Paraglaciecola sp. L3A3: one gene and its partner. The protein of the gene in region 2 interacts with the protein of the main gene of each other region in a pairwise test. Links are inferred from orthologs where the notes say so. Each region holds a gene or a part of one and is shown on either strand. Other genes may lie near its edges.

Evidence for each region.
Region 1: the proteins of trkA (region 2) and ptsN interact in binary tests that used the Escherichia coli proteins (3 or more experiments, as listed by UniProt). The link is inferred for Paraglaciecola sp. L3A3 from one-to-one orthologs.

What each region holds. Positions count from the first base shown.
Region 1 is NZ_CP047023.1:4,632,368-4,636,290, forward strand. What follows is about bases 120-2,900. They hold ptsN (PTS IIA-like nitrogen regulatory protein PtsN), read left to right. Parts: upstream 120-1,178; coding sequence 1,179-1,622; downstream 1,623-2,900. Other genes in these bases: GQR87_RS19125 (RNA polymerase factor sigma-54), read left to right, coding at 120-850; hpf (ribosome hibernation promoting factor), read left to right, coding at 876-1,163; rapZ (RNase adapter RapZ), read left to right, coding at 1,623-2,468; GQR87_RS19145 (HPr family phosphocarrier protein), read left to right, coding at 2,472-2,747. In the rest of the region: more of GQR87_RS19125, read left to right, coding at 1-119; mgtE (magnesium transporter), read left to right, coding at 2,938-3,923. UniProt on the Escherichia coli protein: Seems to have a role in regulating nitrogen assimilation.
Region 2 is NZ_CP047023.1:14,885-22,906, forward strand. Bases 4,961-7,921 are described here. They hold trkA (Trk system potassium transporter TrkA), read right to left. Parts: upstream 7,151-7,921; coding sequence 5,771-7,150; downstream 4,961-5,770. Other genes in these bases: GQR87_RS22100 (CsgG/HfaB family protein), read right to left, coding at 4,961-5,574; rsmB (16S rRNA (cytosine(967)-C(5))-methyltransferase RsmB), read right to left, coding at 7,179-7,921. Also shown: polA (DNA polymerase I), read right to left, coding at 1-2,120; GQR87_RS00065 (TrkH family potassium uptake protein), read left to right, coding at 2,715-4,166; more of GQR87_RS22100, read right to left, coding at 4,201-4,960; more of rsmB, read right to left, coding at 7,922-8,022. UniProt on the Escherichia coli protein: Part of the constitutive potassium transport systems TrkG and TrkH. May regulate the transport activity of TrkG and TrkH systems. Binds to NAD(+) and NADH.

The DNA.
Region 1 (3,923 bases), 4.6 Mb from region 2 along the record:
ACAAGAATGCCTACTGATTCAATTAAAACAGTTTGCAGCTGAAACTCCATGGCTAGCAGAAGCCAAAATGTTAATTACCGACTATTGTGATCTGATTGGTAGTAAAGATTATCGTACCTTAATGCGTAAAACTCGTCTAAAAGAAGAAGAGTTACGAGAAGCCATGCGTTTACTACAAACGCTCAACCCTCGTCCGGGTACGGCTATCGTTACTGGAGAACCAGAATACGTTATTCCAGATGTATCGGTAAGCAAAAAAAATGGTCGCTGGGCCGTTGAACTTAACCCAGACAGTTTGCCAAAGCTGAACGTAAATCAGCAATATGCAGCCATGAGTAAAAGTGTCAAAAACAGTTCTGATAGCCAATTTATTCGTTCTCATTTACAAGAAGCCAAATGGTTTATTAAAAGTGTTGAGAGTCGGAACGAAACCTTATTAAAAGTATCTAATTGTATAGTACAACAACAAATGGGATTTTTTGAACACGGTCCCGAAATGATGAAACCTATGGTGTTAAATGATGTGGCAGAAATGGTGGACATGCACGAATCGACTATTTCACGAGTAACCACGCAAAAGTATATGCATACACCTAGAGGTATTTTTGAACTTAAATATTTTTTCTCAAGCCATGTAGCAACAGATGCGGGCGGAGAATGTTCATCAACAGCCATTAGAGCGTTGATCAAAAAGCTGGTCGCAGCTGAAAAGCCAAGTAAACCTTTAAGCGACAGCAAAATTGCACAATTGTTGGCCGACCAAGGTATACAAGTGGCCAGGCGAACAATAGCAAAATACCGGGAATCATTATTGATACCCCCGTCTAACCAACGTAAGAGCCTATTATAGGCGAATTTTAGAAGGAAGAGGCGATATGCAAATTAACCTTACTGGTCATCATGTAGATATTACAGATTCTTTGAGAGACTATGTCGACACTAAATTCACCAAGTTAGAACGACATTTTGATCATATCAACAATGTGCACGTAATTTTAAATGTAGAAAAGCTTAGTCAAAAAGCCGAAGCTACATTACACCTCAGTGGAACGGAGGTGTTCGCAACATCTGAGCATGCAGATATGTATGCAGCAATAGATGGCTTAATCGATAAACTTGATAGACAAGTGATTAGGCATAAGGAAAAAGTCAAACGCCATTAACTATAGAATCCCATAATGGAAATTAAAGACATTCTTCACCCTGACTGCACTTTATGTGCAGTTCAGGGCACTAGTAAAAAAAGAGTACTTGAACTCATTAGCCAAACGGCGTCTCAAGTGATTAGCAACATAGATCAAGCAACCATACTGGCCAGTTTAACCGGCAGAGAAAAAATGGGTAGCACTGGGATTGGCAATGGTATCGCCCTCCCCCATGGTAGATTAAAAGATCTAGAAAATGTCTTAGCCATAGTGGTCACCAGTGAAACACCTATTCCCTATGATGCTATTGACAATCAACCTGTAGATATTTTTATTGCTATTTTAGTGCCAGAAGAAAAAGCATCCGAACACTTAGGTACTTTATCTGCGATTGCCCAAAAATTAACGAACAAAGATACATTACATAGAATTCGCAGTGCAAAAACTAATCAAGAACTATTTGAGGTTATGAGCTAAATGAAACTCATCATTATCAGCGGACGATCAGGCTCAGGTAAATCTGTAGTATTACGAGCATTGGAAGATCTCGGTTACTATTGTGTAGACAATATCCCAGTTAACTTGTTGCCCACTCTGACCCACACAGTGGTAGATGAATACGATCAAGTGGCAGTAAGTATCGACGTAAGAAACTTACCGAAAGACACTAACGAGCTAGTGGAAATTCTCGATTATTTACCTTCTACATGGAATCTAACCATACTTTATCTAGATGCCAGTGATGATATTTTGATTAAACGTTTTAGTGAAACTAGACGTTTACACCCACTGTCTAAACAAAATAAATCGTTGTCTGATGCGATCCAAGCTGAAAGTAAATTATTAGCCCCTATTGCCGAACGGGCTGACCTTTATTTAGATACCGATCAGTTATCAGTTCACCAATTAGCTGAAATAGTACGTGAAAGGATTTTGGGTAAAAAAAGTTCTAGATTAGTATTAGTGTTTGAATCATTTGGTTTTAAATATGGCATTCCCAAAGACGCAGATTACGTATTTGACGCCCGCTTTTTACCTAACCCGCACTGGGAGCCAGATCTCAAACAATTAACAGGTCTCGACAGTCCTGTACAAATATTCTTAGGTTCACAACCTATAGTGACTAAATTTATTTGGCAAATTCAAAATTTAATTTCTACTTGGTTACCCCACTTAGAAAGAAACAATCGTAGTTACGTGACCATAGCAATAGGCTGTACAGGCGGCCAACATAGATCTGTCTATGTCACCGAAATCCTAGCTAAAACGTTTAGTGACTCACATCCAGATGTACAAATTCGCCACCGCGAACTAAATAGGTAAACTATGCCAAGGATTGAAAAAACACTGCTTATTGTCAATAAGCTAGGGTTGCACGCCCGAGCAGCAACACAATTAGTAAAATTAACCACTCAATTTGATGCTGAAATCACCTTATATCAAGGCGATAAACAAGCCTCTGCCAATAGTGTGTTAGGCCTAATGATGTTAGAAAGCCACCAAGGTGAAGAAGTTAAAGTCGTCAGTGAAGGCAAAGATGCCCAAGCAGCCTTGGACGCGGTAGAAAGCCTGATTGTTGATAAGTTTAATGAGGAAGAATAAGAATCTTTAATGTGCTTCGCACACCAAGCATGACTTCGTCACTTATAAGCTGCGCATACTTTTGCTTTTTAACAAAAACTTCAGAAAATTTGTACTGACCTACAGCCGACTATCGATTAAACTATGGGCGTGTATCCAATGCGCTATCATCATTTCATCTTTCTATTAATTGGGTAAATATTTGTAATTCATGCCAGAGACCTTCAAAACTAAAAGCACAAAAAGCCAACTTCATGCTATCGATGATGCACTAGCAGATGATAATACAGGGCTAGTAAAAGACATGCTGCAACAACTGCAGCCTTGTGACATTGCTTTGCTTTTGGAATCAAGTCGTAGCCGTAGTCGTTTAATTTTATGGCCACTAATTGAACCTGATTTATATAGTGATGTATTAGAAGAATTATCTGAAGATGTCCGTAATGGCATCATAGATACAATGTTGCCGGAGAAAATCACAGACGCCCTCGAAGAGATGGACACTGATGATTTGGTGGAAACACTCAGCACTCTACCCGAATCAGTTTCTCAGGATTTACTGGCAACCATGGACGAACAGGACAGGCAAAGAGCCGAATTAGGCTTATCTTATGGTGAGGAAACCGCTGGTTTCATCATGAATACAGATACCATTACCCTTCGTCATAAAATTAATGTTGACGTAATTCTGCGTTATCTACGGCTAAAAGGTGATATGCCTGAACATACAGATACTTTGTATGTAGTAGACAGTGAAGATAAATTAATGGGTGGTGTGGCCATTACTAGATTAATCACGGCCGCTCCTGACACCCCCGTTGAATCTTTAATTAAAGACTCGATTTCAATTCCCGTAGACATGGAAGATGGTGAAGTAGCCAATTTATTTGAACGATATAATTGGTTATCAGCACCAGTAGTCGACAAAAATAATCACTTGTTAGGCCGGATCACCATAGATGATGTGGTTGATATTATCCGTGAAGACGCCGAACACTCCATGATGAGTATGGCCGGTTTAGATGACGAAGAAGACACCTTTGCCCCCGTAGTTAAAAGTACTCAGCGACGTAGTTTATGGTTAGGCGTCAACTTATTTACTGCACTAATGGCTGCAGCAGTCAGCGATTTATTTGAAACAACACTAAGTGAATTAGCAGTATTAGCAATCCTTAATACAATCGTACCTAGTATGGG
Region 2 (8,022 bases):
CCTTTATCGCCAGACAGGTGGGCCATAATACGTAATTCAATTTGAGAGTAATCGGCCGCAACTATTTTATAGCCAGGTCTAGCAACAAATGCTTGTCTGACTCTACGGCCTTCTTCAGTTCTGATTGGAATGTTTTGTAAGTTTGGTTCAGTAGAAGATAAACGACCTGTGGCAGCAATTGCCTGATGATACGAGGTATGTACACGGCCTGTACGCATGTTAATCATTTTAGGTAATTTATCAGTATAAGTATTTTTAAGTTTACTTAATCCTCTGTATTCCATAAGTAATTTTGGAAGAGGGTAATTGATAGCTAACTCTTGTAGTACCTCTTCAGCAGTAGAGGGAGCCCCTTTAGGTGTTTTTTTAAGTACCGGCAAATCCATTTTTTTATACAAAATTTCTTGCAATTGTTTGGGCGAAGCTAAATTAAATTCTTCGCCAGCAAGTTCGTATACTTCTTTTTCTAAATTGATAATTCTTAATGCTAAATCTTGGCTTTGTTGGGCTAATTGTTGGCTATCAATTAAGACACCAAATTGCTCCATACGAGCAAGTACGCTGGAAAGAGGGAGTTCTATTTCAGTAAATATTGAATTTAAATCCGTTTCACTTTTTAGCTTTTCTGCAAGAACATTGTGTAATCTAAGTGTGATATCAGCATCTTCTGCTGCGTATGGTGCTGCTTGTTCAAGCTCAATTTGATTGAATGTAAGCTGTTTGCTGCCTTTTCCGGCTATATCTTCAAAATGTATTGTATCTACGCCTAAGTAAAAGTTGGCTAAACTATCCATATCATGTTTAGTGGCGACACTATTTAAAACATAGGATTCCAACATAGTGTCGAATGCAATGCCTTGTAAATTAATGTCATAATTGGCTAATACATTTTTATCATATTTGAGATGTTGCCCCACCTTTTTGATTTTTGAATTTTGTAAAATAGGTTTTAATATTGCTAACACATCTTTTTTATCAAGCTGTTGCGGAGCATCAAGGTAATCGTGTCCTAAAGGGACATATGCGGCTTCACCTTCATAAATTGCAAATGACACGCCTACTATTTCCGCTTCCATGTAATTTAAGCTTGTGGTTTCGGTATCAAAGGCAAATAAATCGGCACTTTTTAACTTCTCAACCCAGTTATTAAATTCTTCTTGAGTGAGAATACACTGATAATCTACTTCGACAGCTGGCCTTTGTTCTTGCTGTCCTGTAGAAGGGGTCGCTGAGGATTGAGCGTTTTTTTCTACTTCTGTAATTAATCTCTTTAATTCAAATTGTTTTGCTAGTTCTAATAACTTATCTGTATTCTGCTGATTCGCTTTTAAATCTTGTACTTCAACTGGTAAATCGACATCTAATTTTATTGTGGCAAGTTCATAAGATAAGGGCAGGTGGGGGATAGCATTTCGTAAGTGTTCACCTATTTTCCCTTTTACTTGCTCGGCATTTTCTATCACTTGCTCAAGTGTTTGGTGTTCATTCAACCATTTGGCTGCGGTTTTGGGTCCGCATTTATCTACACCAGGGATGTTGTCTACTTTATCCCCCATTAATGCTAAATAATCGATAATCTGCTCTGGCTTGACTCCGAATTTTTCAAATACACCGGCTTCATCTAATTCTACATTGGTCATAGTATTAATTAACCTGACATGAGGAGTGACCAATTGAGCCATATCTTTATCGCCAGTAGATATGACAGTTTCCATTCCTAATTGAGAGGCTTGATGAGCAAGAGTACCTATAACATCGTCAGCTTCAACTCCATCTATTACCAATAATGGTAAACCTAAGGCTTCGATAATATTGTGTAAAGGAGCGATTTGGGTTCTTAAGTCATCAGGCATAGGCGGGCGGTTGGCTTTGTATTCAGGATATAGGTCATTTCTGAACGTTTTTCCTTTCGCATCAAATATGACAATGATGTTTCCAGATGGATAATCCTTCTGCAAACTTTTGATCATATTCAAAACACCTGTGATGGCGCCAGTTGGTTGCCCATAAGATGTCGACAAAGCTTGTAAGTAAGGTACATGATAAGCTCGAAATAAATATGAAGAGCCATCCACTAATATAAGAGGATTAGAGGTAGGTATTTTGTCTTGGTTTGTCATATTTAAAGCTCAGCAAGTTCGGGTTGATTAAAGTAGTGTGAAGCATGTCATAACTAGATTGCTTCATCTATGGTTGAATAGCTTGATTTCCTGTGGATAACTAAGTAGATAAGATTATCTATATTAAATAGATTTATGTTAGTATTCAGAATGTCATTTGTGTTTATTTTCATAAAAAACAATAACTTGTCATTTTATTGTGTTTACAAAATAAGTTTATGGAAGTTAAATTTTTTTTGTGGATAAAATTTAAATGCGCCTATTTAGCTAAAAATTAAGCGTGCTAAAAGATACACAGATCTGTTGCTAGTTAACAGCTATTTTTTAAAATTTTTAAGGTGATTTTGACAATAGTTAAAAGCAAAAAAATATAAGCCTTTGTTTTAGGGCTTTGTAGAGCTTTTTATTGTCTTATATATTCTTGCTGGGACACAAAAGTATGTGAGTGCTAACTTATTACTGGTGGAAGTGTAAATTAATTTAAAGTTTCTCTTTTGATTTAATGTTTTGCGGACAATAATTAGATAAATGATTTTTATAACTATGATAACTAAGCCTTCAATAGGTTTTATTAAAGTGAGCTCAAGCTAAACCATGCAATACCGTACCATTATTCGTATTTTAGGATTACTTATTGCGTTACTTAGCGTCACTATGATCCCACCCGTAATTGTTTCCATTATTTATGCTGATGGTAGTGGCTTACCTTTTTTAATGGCTTTTGTTTTATGTTTAGCCACAGGCTTAATTATTTGGTATCCAAATAGGCAATATAAGTTTGATTTAAGAGCGAAAGAAGGTTTCTTAATCGTAGTTTTATTTTGGACTGTATTGGCTAGTTTTGGCGCATTACCTTTTTTACTACTTGAACAGCCACAAATGTCTACAACAGACGCTTTTTTTGAATCATTCTCCGGTTTAACAACTACTGGTGCCACTGTTATCGAGGGTATCGATTTTTTACCAAAAGCGGTGCAATTTTATCGCCAACAATTACAGTGGTTGGGAGGTATGGGGATCATTGTTTTAGCCGTCGCTATTTTACCTATTTTAGGGGTAGGAGGCATGCAGTTATATCGAGCTGAAACACCTGGTCCAGTGAAAGATTCTAAGATGACGCCTAGAATTGCGGATACGGCTAAACATCTTTGGTACATATATTTGTCGCTTACTATTGCCTGTACCATTTCATACTGGGCAGTGGGAATGAATTGGTTTGATGCAATTTGCCATGCATTTTCAACTATCGCTATTGGTGGCTTTAGTAATTACGATGCCAGTTTGGGTCACTTTGATAGTTTTGGTGTTAACCTAGTTTGTGTTGTCTTTTTATGGATAGCGGCGCTGAATTTTGCTCTACATTATGCAGCAGCTAGTGGGCGCTCTCTAAAAGGTTATATCCATGATCCAGAGTTAAAAACCTTCTTTTGGATACAATTTTCTCTCATCCTTATTTGTTTTCTGGTTTTGCTACATCACAATTGGTTTGATGACGTTGGAGTAACATTCGACAAGGCTTTAATTCAGTCTGTTTCATTTAGTACTACTGCAGGTTTTGCTACCACTGATTTTTCAAATTGGCCTGTATTTTTGCCAATTGTATTGATTTTCTCTAGTTTTATAGGAGGCTGCGCAGGTTCAACTGGTGGCGGATTGAAAGTGATTCGAGTGTTGTTACTTTTTGTTCAAGGTAACAGAGAAGTGAATCGTCTTATTCATCCTAAAGCAGTATATTCCGTTAAATTGGGCGAACGTGCTTTACCCGATAGAGTAGTAGAGGCCGTTTGGGGTTTTTTCTCTGCCTATGCGATGATTTTTGTCATTATAATGGTTTGTTTAATAGGTACCGGTATGGACGATGTAACCGCTTTTACTGCTACAGCTGCGACATTAAATAATTTGGGCCCAGGTTTAGGTGAAGTTGCGGGTACTTATGCAAATGTAAGTGATGGCGGAAAGTGGTTATTAATTTTAGGTATGTTATTTGGACGACTAGAAGTATTTTCTCTTCTCGTTCTGTTTTCTCCGACATTTTGGCGCAGTTAAAAAGGCCTGCTATTTTTACAGGCCTTGGTTTGTTTTATTCTGCTAAAAAAGATTCTTTGGTGAGCAATACAATATCGCTTAGCTCTTGCCTAAATACTGGATCTATATCTTCATTTTGCAGTGCCATTTTTCGATTCTTTTCAAATAACGTCGAATGAGATTCTATTCGTTTTCCTAAAACGGCCCAAGCTTCTTGTCTGACATTAAGGGGCCAAGCTTCTAGTTCAATTTTGTGTGAATTTATGCCACTAACCAACATATTGATTAGTGTTCGGTAATTCATCATACCATTGCCGGCTTTTTCCATTTGTTCTGTAGACATTGAACCTAATGCCGCTATGAGAGGCGCGTGGTTTTTTAACCAGTCATAGTATTTGTTCAGAGCCTTTTCATCATAATTATCATCGATATAAAAACTTTGACTGCGAGGTTTTTTGACTACTTTGGGGGTAGGTTCAACATAAACTGGGTTGGGAGCAGGTAGCGGTGCTGGCGCAATAGGAGCAATATTTGTCGCTTGCGGCATTGGATCATCGGCACCTCCTATGGTCAATCTTCCGCCTTTGCCTAGACCTCCTTCTACCTGTTGAGGTTTGTAATTTCGCAGTGCTTTGACCATTTGATTAAAAGAATCTGCAAATGAAGTTGTGATAATTTTTCCTTCAGGCGTATTTGAAAACCCTCTTGCTCCACCTGCTATAGGGCCTGCAAATAAGCCGTTAAACAGGTTAAAATCCCAGTTTCCAGCACTACCTACAGCAGCTGATACTTGCACACCTGAGCGGTTATCAATTAATAATAGAGTGGTAGATGCTTCATTTTTTTTAACTCCACCACCAATTAAGGAACCTAAACCACCCAGTAATGCGCCACCAGCAGCTTGCAAACCTTTTGTTCCTTCTGCAGAAAATTGAATTGACGGACTTAAAGTATAATCTGCGGCTACCATTTGTCCGCCACCAATATTACTACCAGATCTTAATTGCCCTGATTGCATTAACTGCCGCTCTCTATTCATCGAGGACATTGCCGCCCCGCGCTCAACGATTACAAAACAGTTGGATTGTTGAATCATTAATCGAATGACAGGTAAAGTGCTACCTAATTTAGGGTATCGTGAACGGTAAGTACGCCACCATGCTTGCTTGGTGTCTTCAAATACAGTCAATGTACCTAAAGTCTGATCACATTGTTCAAGGCTAGAATTATTACCTTCGGCATTACCTCCACCAGCCCCGCCTGTTATAGTGTTTCCATCTGTATCGCCCATTTGGGGAATGGTAGACATACAGCTAGAGACTAATGTAGATAATAAAGTGACAACAATAAATTTGGTAATAGGTTTCTTTATACTAGATCTATGATCGGTAGTCGCGATTTGCTTCATACCTGAGTGTGGTTGATACATCAGATGCTTCCTTGGGTATAAATTAATATTAAATTAAACGCTCAATACTCGCCTGATACGTATATAACGATATTAATTTACCCAAAAAAGTTTCTTAAGTAATACAGCAAAATTCCGTCTTTTATAGTTCAACTACATGGCACTAACTAACTTTAGCAACTTTAAAATATTAAGTATATTAATCTTTGATTGCTTTTTAACCAAAGAAAAATGCACTAGGTTGGAATAGTTTTTCAACATGGCTAATGTATTTTTTATCAACCAAAAACAAAATGACGTGATCATTCGGTTCTATTTTTGTGTTGCCGTGGGCAATGATAACTTCATCTGCGCGCACTATGGCACCAATGGTAGTGCCAGGAGGTAGCTTTATTTCTCGTATTTTTTTACCCACTACCTTAGATGTATTTTGATCTCCGTGAGCTATGGCTTCAATTGCTTCTGCTGCGCCTCGTCTAAGTGAGTAAACATTTACTATGTCGCCACGTCTTATATGGGTTAATAGTGCTGATATAGTTGCTTGTTGGGGGGAGAATGCGATATCTATTTCACCACCTTGTACTAAATCAACATATGCACCACGTTGAATTAATACCATGGCTTTTTGAGCGCCTAACCGTTTGGCTAACATAGCAGACATAATGTTGGCTTCATCGTCATTAGTGACAGCGATAAAGGCATCAATTTGTTCGACATTTTCTTCGGTGAGCAACTCATGATCAGAAGCGTCGCCAGCAAATACTATAGTTTTGTCTAAATGTGCTGACAGGTATTTAGCTCTTTCTTGGCTGTATTCTATTAGTTTCACATTATGGTCATGTTCTAATAGTTTGGCCAACCCTGCACCAATAAGTCCGCCACCAGCAATCATGATCCTTTTATAACTTGATTCGAGTTTTTGTAATTCACTCATTACCGTTCGAATATGTTTGGTGGCTGCAATAAAGAACACTTCATCGTCAGCTTCGATAATAGTGGTGCCTAGAGGACGGATTGGTTTTCCACGTCTATAGATAGCCGCTACACGAGTGTCTACATTAGGAATATGTTCTTTTAATGTGGATAATGCATGGCCTACTAATAAACCACCGTAATAAGCTTTAACCGCCACTAAGCTGGCTTTACCGTCAGCAAATTCTACAACTTGTAAGGCACCTGGGTAATCAATTAATCGCTTGATGGCTTTGGTGACTAGTTGCTCAGGGGCAATTAAGTGGTCTACAGGAATATCTTGATGTTTGAATAATTGTTCTTGGTAAATAATGTATTGCTCGGAGCGAATCCGCGCTATTTTGGTCGGTGTTTTGAATAAACTAAAAGCGACTTGGCAGGCCATCATATTACTCTCGTCACTATTGGTAACGGCAATTAACATGTCAGCGTCTTCGGCTCCTGCTTTTTTCAAAACATCTGGGTGTGAGCCCATTCCATGTACAACTTGCAGATCAAGCCTATCTTGTAATTGTCTTAATGTTTCAGGATCAGAATCAATTACCGTTATTTCGTTTTTTTCGCCAACTAAATTTTCGGCTAATGTCGCGCCAACTTGGCCAGCACCAAGAATGATTATTTTCATGTTTTTATGTGGTCTTTAAACCTTGTTATTAAGCAGACTTTAGCAGTCTGGCATAGTAGAAACCATCCATTTGTTGGTCTCCTGGAAAAATTTGTCTGCCTGGTTTGTCAACTGAGTCATTATTGAAGCTTGTATCCAGAATTGCATCGCTGGTATTTGATAAGAAATGACTTATTTGTAAGTGGTTTTCTTCAGGCAAAATCGAACAAGTGGCATACAACAATGTGCCACCTGGTTTTAATTGTGACCAAACTGCAGCTAATATTTGCTTTTGCAGCTCAACCAATACTTCTATATCTTTTGCTTTACGTAACCATTTTATGTCTGGGTGGCGTCTTATAATACCTGTAGCAGAGCAGGGGGCATCTAGTAATATTCGCTCGTATTGTTTGTTGTCCCACCAACTATTAGGTTGGCTAGCGTCACCGACTATGATTGTCGCTTTGTGTCCTAAGCGGTCGAAGTTTTCTTGGATCCTTTGTGCTCGATAGGCATCCACTTCTAGTGCAGTAATACTTTTGACGTTTGGCTGTAGCTCTATCATGTGACAAGTTTTGCCGCCGGGAGCAGCGCAACAATCTAAAATATTCTCATCAGCTTGAGGATTTAAATATTCTGCCGCTAATTGGGCTGCACCATCTTGTACTGCAAACCAGCCTAAAGCAAAACCAGGCAGTGTAGTCACGTCACAACCTTTAGCTAAAATTAGTCCGCTTATATGATTTTCTGAAGTTTGAAATTCAATATTTTCTGCAGATAAGGCTTGTTTAAATTCAGCAATAGTTATTTTCTGGGTGTTAACTCTCAACCAGATAGGCGCTTTAATCTGCATATTATCAACCAGTTGAGCAAGTTGTGTTGGGTATGCATTC